Regions from separate parts of the Lysinibacillus sp. NPDC096382 genome, predicted to be linked through region 1. Evidence: riboswitches for the same ligand, from Rfam matches in the RefSeq annotation. Region 1 holds a riboswitch; the other holds the start of a gene.
What was found. A riboswitch is a leader RNA that binds a small molecule or an ion and turns the genes downstream of it on or off. The one in region 1 is predicted to bind cobalamin.
Positions count from the first base shown of each region.

Region 2: it holds a riboswitch for cobalamin, as region 1 does, so the genes downstream of both, nikA (nickel ABC transporter substrate-binding protein) here and ACIQZA_RS23850 (hypothetical protein) in region 1, are expected to answer to the same signal.

Region 1 covers NZ_JBIWFC010000027.1:40,700-45,342, forward strand. The annotation lists gene cbiQ (cobalt ECF transporter T component CbiQ) at 1-583, opposite strand, end outside; gene ACIQZA_RS23840 (energy-coupling factor ABC transporter substrate-binding protein) at 587-859, opposite strand; gene ACIQZA_RS23845 (energy-coupling factor ABC transporter permease) at 861-1,607, opposite strand; gene ACIQZA_RS23850 (hypothetical protein) at 1,582-1,977, opposite strand; cobalamin riboswitch at 2,105-2,289, opposite strand; cobalamin riboswitch at 2,704-2,885, shown strand; gene ACIQZA_RS23855 ((2Fe-2S) ferredoxin domain-containing protein) at 3,025-3,396, shown strand; gene cobJ (precorrin-3B C(17)-methyltransferase) at 3,401-4,643, shown strand, end outside.
Region 2 covers NZ_JBIWFC010000002.1:257,698-262,340, forward strand. The annotation lists gene nikB (nickel ABC transporter permease) at 1-932, opposite strand, end outside; gene nikA (nickel ABC transporter substrate-binding protein) at 1,004-2,617, opposite strand; cobalamin riboswitch at 2,767-2,959, opposite strand; gene ACIQZA_RS05060 (hypothetical protein) at 3,077-4,051, opposite strand; gene ACIQZA_RS05065 (histidine kinase) at 4,407-4,643, opposite strand, start outside.

The DNA.
Region 1 (4,643 bases):
AACGGAGCCACTGCATAGGGGAGCTGTATCCTAGACGAGCCTGCTGGGCAAGATGAATTTTTTGCATACTATCTAAAAAGATAAAAATAAAACGATACGTTAGCTCTACTAGCTCTACAAATAGAGTTGGAAGTCGCCATTGTCTTAGCACGTAACAAATAGATTGGACTGATGTTGTGAGAATTAAAAAATACAAACAGCTAATGCTGCCAAGGACGATGAAAAAAAGCTGTTGCGCTGTCACGAGGCTCGCTCTGCCGATAAAAATCGTCCAACTATTAAATGAAAATGACCAAATATACGTTGGTAACGTGCTAGTTGTTGGCGCTATAGAAATTAAAATTGACACTAAACTTGATAGTAAAAAAAATCCAGGTAGCAATAGTAATTTAGCATAATATTTAGCAGGGATTTTTGCGCCTAAAATGATAAAAGCACTCATCACAATAAATGTAATGAGTGACATTCGTTCATCTCTCATGATAAGCGACAATATAAGTAGTCCAAGGGATAACGTCGTTTTTTCTAACGGATGAACAGACGCTAATTTATTCAAATAAGCATACTTATCAATGAGTAACATCGCTTAACCCTCTTTATGTTTGCCACGCATTAAGCCAATGAAATAGCCGATAAATCCAGCGCCAATAGCAGCTTGTAGTGCGAATAATAAGCTTTCAATTTCACCACTTGGTGGCTCCCATAAGCTTTCAAACCATGGCTCGTAGCTAGCATCAATTTCACTAATTGCTGCTTCCGCTTCACCATCAGCCCCCTCGAATTCTGCACCTTTTTGAATAAATAGGGGGATAATTGCTAGGAACACAACAATGGCTAAGAGCAGTAAGTTCTTTTTCATGTTAGTGAGCCTCCTTTGTTGAGAAAACACGTAGAGCTTTTAATTCACTCACATTGTATTTTTTCAGAAAATTCATAACGATCACTGTTAAAATTCCTTCACTAACAGCAAGAGGAATTTGTGTTAACGCAAAAATACCAGCAAATTTTGTGAATGAAGCCATAAAGCCACCGACTTCAGAAGGGAAGGCAAGAGCTAGTTGCACTGAAGTGACAACATATGTACCTAAATCACCAAGCATTGCTGCTAAAAAGACGGCTACTGAAAATGATAATCCCAGTTTTTGTGAGCCCTTAAATACATAGTAAGCGATAATAGGGCCCATAATTGCCATGGAAAAGGTATTTGCCCCTAATGTTGTAAGCCCACCATGTGCTAACAGTAAAGATTGGAATAATAATACGATTGTTCCGATAACACTCATCGCTAATGGTCCAAAAAGAACTGTCCCAAGTCCAACTCCAGTTGGATGCGAACAACTCCCTGTTACAGAAGGGATTTTTAAGGCAGATAGTACAAAGGCAAAGGCACCCGATAGCCCTAATATCATTTTTGTTTCAGGATTTTCTTCAATGGTTTTTCGAATAGAACGTAATCCTAAAATAATAAATGGAATCGATACGACCCACCAAAAAATCGCCCATTCAATTGGCAAAAAGCCCTCCATAATATGCATCGCAAATGCGCGATTTGGCACGAATAAAAATGCCAATAAGAAATAACTAAGCTTCCAACCTGAAAATTTCAAGAATCTCTCCTCCTAGCTTTAAAATTTTTCGAATTAGTATGCGATCGATAAAATTTCGCCTTGGCGTAATTGTAGCTGCCGCTTCGCTTTCGCTACAGAAAACATTTGTAGCTGCCGCTTCGCTTTCGCTACAGAAAACATTTGTAGCTGCCGCTTCGCTTTCGCTACAGAAAACATTTGTAGCTGTCGCTATGCTTTCGCTACAGAAAACATTTGCCGCTGCCGCTTCGCTTTCGCGCAGATAAACAATGCGTCCGGATTTTGAATTGTGCAAGCACAATTCATTCCTTTCAAAGTCCGTGACATCCGCCGGAAGCTTTTTTTCATTCAGTAGGTGTTTTGGCCCGGTTGGAACCATATCTGTACTCATCTACTACCTTGAGATGGAGTCTCTTCTGAATGAAAAAAAGCACTTCTCCGATAGTGGAAAAGTGCATGCTAAAAAAGCAAATAAAATTCTAATCTGCTAAGCCGCACACCCATCCTCGTAGGTTGAAACGATCACATATTTTTCGGCAGGTCTCCTGGCTTTAGTTCAACGTTTTATAGGCCTTCCCATCCTTTGGACAGTGACATTCTCTATAAAACTCCCTAGTACAGTGGCGGGACCGCGCCGGACTTGAACCGGCTTCCCTTTTAAGCGAAATGCTGAACAATTCGCACCGAAAAAAGATGAAGTTGTGAGATTTCACGACAAAGTGTAACATGAATTTCCATATATATGCTATGATTTTTATAGAAAAATTTTAAATTAATAGTCTACGTCGAAAATTTAGATAAATCAAAAAGAAATGTCGCGTTTTTCTATAGAATTTTAAAAAAATTGTCACAAATTAAGAAAGTAATATTGAAATTTTTAAAAAATAAGCTATGATAGAAACAGTTTTCAATTACATTAAAATTCTTTCAGCAAATGTCTTTTGTAGCGAAAGTGAAGCGTTAGCTACAGAAGTCTCCTACCTCTATAGATGGTAAGATGAATGCTGATTTAAGTTCTTTTCAGCGGGTGTCAAAACACCTGTACTTGCTGAAAGAAGTTAAAGCCTCCGGCGGCTGTCATGCAATTATGCCGAGGCATACTTGATATATTAAAAATTCATATAAAACGTCCATAAGTGCTTGAATATTCAAGATAATAGGGAAATCGGTGAAAGTCCGATACAGCCCCCGCTACTGTAATAGCTGATGAAATCGCGGATGCCACTAGTGAAAACTTGGGAAGGCGCGAAAGTAAAAGGAAGCTTAAGTCAGGAAACCTGCTTATGGGATGATGCATGCAAACTTTTCGGAGGGAGAAGTTGAAGCAAGAGCGAGTACCTGTATATATTCGTTTTTATTTGGCTTCTACTAAACCTTTACTCTTCGTCTAGAGTAAAGGTTTTTCTTTTTCCTAAAAGCAAATGAGGGGAGAACGACTATGACAACTTGGAATTTAGAGGGGATGAAAACACATCTTTTTATTTGTAATGGTAGTAGCTGTATGAAAAAAGATGCTGAGGACATTACACAGGCGATCCGTGATGAAATACAGTTGCTGGCGCTTGATAAGGAAATACATACGACGAGAACTCGCTGTAATGGCAGATGTAAAGATGCTTGTGTTGTCATTGCATATCCTCAGGGAAATTGGTACCGTGTGCCAACAACGGAGCATGCGAGAGCACTCGTACAAGATTTAAATCATGAGTCGTTACATAATGAGCATGTCTTTACATTGCGGGAAGGTTCGTTACAGCGTACAGCACAAACAACAGCCATTAAAGGCATTGAAAAGGTGAAAGAGGGGTAACGAAATGGCACAAAAAGGTAAGATTTTCGTAGTTGGCTTTGGTCCTGGAGATTTTAAACATATTACGACTCGTGCTGTGGAGGCACTACAACAAAGTGATATGATTATAGGCTATAAAACGTATGTTGAGCTTATTCAGGATTTAGTTAGTGCAAAGTCGATTATTAGTACTGGTATGACGGAGGAAGTTTCACGTGCACAGGAAGCGGTACGTCAAGCAGAGGCTGGAAGTATCGTATCGGTCATTTCTAGTGGAGATGCCGGGGTTTATGGGATGGCAGGATTAGTGTATGAGGTATTAATCGAGCTAGGCTGGACAGAGGCAACTGGTATCGAGGTAGAAATTGTTCCAGGTATTTCAGCTATTAATTCGTGTGCAAGTTTACTAGGTGCTCCAATTATGCATGACGCCTGTACCATTAGTTTAAGTGACCACTTAACACCTTGGAATTTAATTGCAAAAAGAGTAGAAGCGGCAGCAATGGCGGATTTTGTTATTGCTCTTTATAACCCGAAAAGTGGCCGTCGTACGAGACAAATTGTAGAGGCACAAAGAATTTTATTGGAATATCGTTCGCCAGATACACCAGTTGGACTTGTGAAAAGCGCATATCGTGACCGTCAGGAAATAACGATGACTACTTTAGCAGAAATGCTTGAACATGATATCGGCATGTTAACGACAGTTATTATTGGGAATTCAACAACATTCTTCTACGACAATAAGATGATTACGCCACGTGGTTATCAGCGTAAATATACACTTGGTGATGAAAAACAATCGTTACGACCACATCAACGACTCAAGGAAGAAAATGAACCATGGGCGATGAATCAAGAAACAGGAGTAGCGCGTAATGATTTTGCGACAGATCCTAATGCAAATCGTATTAAGCCCAGTTTAGCCATTAGACCACAACCAAAGCCTAACAAATCGTCACTTGAAATGGCAACAGCAGCTCTTGCAATGGTAAAGGGAACAAACGCTGTGAAAGTATCACCTAAGCGTGTTCAACAAAAAATCGAATCTATTTTTGAATTAGCGGTTAGTCCTGGGGTAGCCAATAAGTTCTTTACGCCTCAACAAATGAAGACTTTAGCTGAAGTAGTTGGTGAGGAAGGAACGATGGAGTATACACCAGACCATCAAATTCATTTGAAAATTCCAACGTCTGAGCCTGAAGAAATTACAGCAAAGCTCCGTGAAGTTGGCTTTTTACTTGCACCACTTGGTGACGTGCTTTCGT
Region 2 (4,643 bases), on a different contig from region 1:
ATCAGATGAGGATCCAATAGCCGATGCAACACATCTGTGCATAAATTTGCAAGCACATAGATGACAGCAATAATCAATACATAGCATTGTACAACCGGGTAATCCCTGTTAATAATGGATTCGATTAAATACCTTCCGAGTCCAGGCCAACTAAAAACCTGCTCCACAATTACTGCACCACCAAGTAAATTACCAAGTGTCATACCTAATACAGTAGTCAACGGAATAACAGCATTTCTTAAAACATGACGTACGAGGATCACTGAGTTTTTTAATCCCCTTAGCTGTGCATATTGAACATAATGCTGTTGTAATTCTTCAATGATGGTTGTACGGATAAATTGAACGAATAACCCAATTGTTGGTAAAGCTAGTGCGAGTGCGGGTAAAGCTAGATGAGCTAGTGTGCCCTTTCCATTTGTCGGGAAGATCCCTAATTTCAGACTAAATACATATAGTAGTAAAAAACCTAACCAAAATGTTGGAATCGATACACTCATGATAGTCAATAGTCTAATTATTTTATCGATGATGGAATGCTTATACAAGGCACTTATGATCCCTAATGGCATACTTATTCCTAAAATCAACACAAATGCAGCAACAGCTAATTCGATGGTTGCTGGTAATTTTGCGAATAGCTCATGTGCTACTGGTAATTTACTAACAAAAGATGTCCCAAAATCTAAATGTAAAACGCCTTTTATCCATAGCAAATATTGAATAAGAAAAGGTTTGTCTGTTCCAAGTTCTTCACGCAATGCTTGAATGGCTTCCGCTGTTGACGCAACTCTTGCCAATCTAAGAATGACCTCAGCAGGCTCTACTGGAACAAAACGAATAAATACAAAGGTCAGGATCGATACGCCCAATAATACAAAAGGCAATGTCAAAATTCTTTTTAAACAAAACATCCATGTTGATTCATACATGCTGTCACTTCCTAATCAATCCTATGATAAAGAGAGAGCTGTCTTTGATCGACATACTCTCTCTTTTACAGTTATTTTTCTTTTTCCATTTGTGCATATGGAATATCATATTCAGATGCACGTGGAGCAAAATCTTTCATATATGGCTGATAAATCACGTTATTGGTTTCGTAAGATATAGGATAGAATAGTGCTTGGTCATGGAACTTTGTTAAAATATCCGTATAAAGTTGCACGCGCTCTTTTTCATCTGTACCTACTAATAATTGATGAATTTTAGTATCGATTTCTTTGGCATTTGGTAAGCCTAATTTTGCTTCATAGACACCATTAGCGTTTGGTGTAGCTGATTCATTAGCAAAGCTATGTGGATCTGTTGGTGGTCCATTTGTACGCCAGAAATTAATATCAACCTGATTATCCATTAATTTTTGCAGACCTACCATCACATCTGCGCCTTCTAAATTCAACTGTACCCCTATTTTTGCTAGTTCACCTTGCATTAGTTCCGCCATTGGCTTTTGAATCGCATCTGTAGCAATGTAGATTAAATCTAATGTTAGTGGCTGTCCGTTTTTAGAGCGAATTTTTTCACCCTTCTGTAGCTTCCATCCCGCTTCATCTAGCAATTGTTGTGCTTTTTTGGGATTATATAAAATTGGCGCTAAATCAATATTGGCATATGGAATAGCATCCCAAAAAAGTGTATTGGCAACCTTTTCTGTACCATGTGTTATACTATCAACCATTTGTTCCTTATTGATTGCATATTGAATCGCTTGGCGAACCTTCAATTCTGCTAACGGGCCAGACTGTGTATTGAACAGTAGCGCTTTTGTAGACAAAGGTTCAGACGTAGCGGTTTTATATTTACCACTATCTTTTAAATATGTATAATTATCTAAACTAATAATGCCTCGACCATATATTAAATCTAATTCTTCGTTTTCAAAGGCCAATGAAATAGATTCTGAATCAGGGATGATTTTTACTTTTATTTGTTCTACAAGAGGTTTTTCCCCCCAGTAGTTTTCGTTGCGACTGAATAGAGCGTACTCATCCTTTTTGTAATCTGTTAAAACCCATGGGCCTGTCCCAATTGGCGCTTTAATTGCATCTTGGGTCGCATCACCTTTAGGGAATCCATTATCACCTAAAAAACGGAAAGGTCTTACAAAGGCAAGTTCGTTTAAAACAGGATAATACGGTTCATCCAATTGCAAACGAATTGTAAATTCATCCACTTTCACAACCTCTTTTATATGGTTTACCATACCCATCCAAGAATGCATATCACGGTTTGCTAAAACGGCATCAAAGTTTCGTATTACATTATCTGCATTAAAAGCTGTTCCGTCTGAATACTTAACATCTTTTCTTAAATGAAAAGTATAAGCAGTTTTATCATTAGAGATGTCCCAACTTTCCGCTAATTTCGGTGTAATTGTCCCATCGTCGTTATATTCAACCAATGATTCATAGACCATTGCTTGTGCTGTCATTTGATTTGGTAAATATGTATGGGGATTTAATGGACCTACATCTAATGGCCACCCAATCGTTATCATTTTTTCGTCTGTCTGTTGTTTCGATGCTGTCTCTCCCTTTTCATTGCTTGTACAGCCAGTGAGTAAACTGAACATCAAAATAAGCGTGAAAGGAAGTAAATACTTTGTCAATCTCATTTTCTGTCTCCTTCTTTGTTTGTGGTGCACTAAATGAAGAATCTAAAGATTGAAAGAAGGCATAAAAAAAACCTTATTCCAAAAGAATAAGGACAGAATAACTTACTATAAGTAAGCCTCTATCCATCTCCCTATCTTTCGTAGATCATCAATGAATCTCTTTACAAGCAGGCATTCTGGCTCATGAATCATGATTTTGCTTCACCTTCCCAAGTAATTACTCAGTGGTTATCGAAACAAAACTCCTCATTTACAGCTGCGGGACAGCATGGGATTTACACCCATTTTCCTTTTAATTGAATGAAAGTTTATTTCACTCAAACTTGTAATGGTTGCTATGAAATTAGTATTAAACATAACATGCGCTAATGTTCACGTCAATTTCATTTTCTGAATATAATAAAAATCTTATATATTATGACTAACTTAACCCTGGCCTCATGTAACTACTTTTTATTTTTAGTCACGCTTCTTCAATGAAAACAGAAGATAGATCGTATCAATTTCATGGGATTCTTCCAAAACCCAAGAGGTTTGACTTAAAATCCGCTGCAATCCCTCTAGCCCAAGATATTGGATTTGCACGCCAACAAACTCTGTAAATCCCAAGTATCCCGGATTTACATGCGCTCGGTCAAAAATTAATGAACCCGTGACCCTAGCGTCCTCCGGAGAGTTAGTATAGAAATGGTTTAGATTTTCAATGATATCTGAATCCGAACCGTACTCAAATAGACCGCCCTCCGATGAACAGAGCTGAATCCAGTCGAAACGTTCTAAACACATCTTTAATAATGCCTCTGGTTGATTCCAGTCATAATGAATAATATTGAGGGTAATGTCCAGGTCTTGAAAGCGTTCCCCTGGCTTCTTCAAAACGTCGATGCATCGTTTGGCAAAATTGGGGCCGTAAGTATCGATATCTAAAATATTGATTTCAATCTTGCGTTCCTTTAATAATTCTGGGTCCGATTCTTGAATGAGAATTAAGGTGTTAATACTGTCGGTAGCGGCTCCCCCAGCGATATTGAAGAAACAAAGGTTCCGTTCAGGGAATTGCTTGAGCTGGGGGAGCAAAATTTCCGACTGGCGCCGGCAAAGATCCCTCAGCCTGATCCGGAGTCCCATGAAAGAAGTTTGCTTCACCGCCCACTTGTCCCGGAAACCTAATTTTATCCCGTTGGTTAAGTCGGGGCCAAGTTTGTACAGCAAAGTACGCATGCCGCTAAGATAGGAATTGTCAACATTCGACATTTTCACAAAGATGTTGCGGATAAAGCCAGGCATCTTTTTTAATGATTCAATGCTCTTGGCTGACTTGAGACAGCTCAAATGATACGCTTGTTCATCAATACTTGCGTTGAAAAGGGGATGTGTAATATCCAAAATCGGCAATTGAATATCATTCTCGAAAACGGCATAAAGAATTTGCATTGTCCACTTTATCACCACTCTATTTATCAATTTTCAAACCCATTTAGGTGATCAAACAACAAATATATCTTCTCCTCGATCTTCTTATATAAATTGAAACGCAAACTTTAAACCGATAGGAATAGTTAACCAAAGCAATAGAGTTGCTCAATATTATTCTGAAACAAAAAGCATTTTCCAATTTGTTTTTGGTAAGAAATTTCCACATCAATAGTACCCCAATAGCCCATATTGGTAGGATTAAAAAGAATTTTGGTGTTAAAGTTTCAGATTCACCTAATGAACTCTGTCTTTTTGTTTTGATATTCGTGAATTGAATATTAATAACTTCACCATCTTCAAAGAACGTACCCGCTTATTGCTCTAATAAATAAAATATCGGTAGTACTATCAATCCTAGTAGAAAAAGCAGTGGCATCGCGGAAACAATTAACGCAAAAATTCTCAACTTCCCCTTTTGGCTAAAAAATGCAGTTAGAAATGAAGCGATTATTAAAGAAATAACCACAATGTCCCCAATTTCCGAGGTTCCGTTCACTTCAATTGGTGTAATAAAGGCGAAAATAATGAACAAAGAAAACAATAACAATGA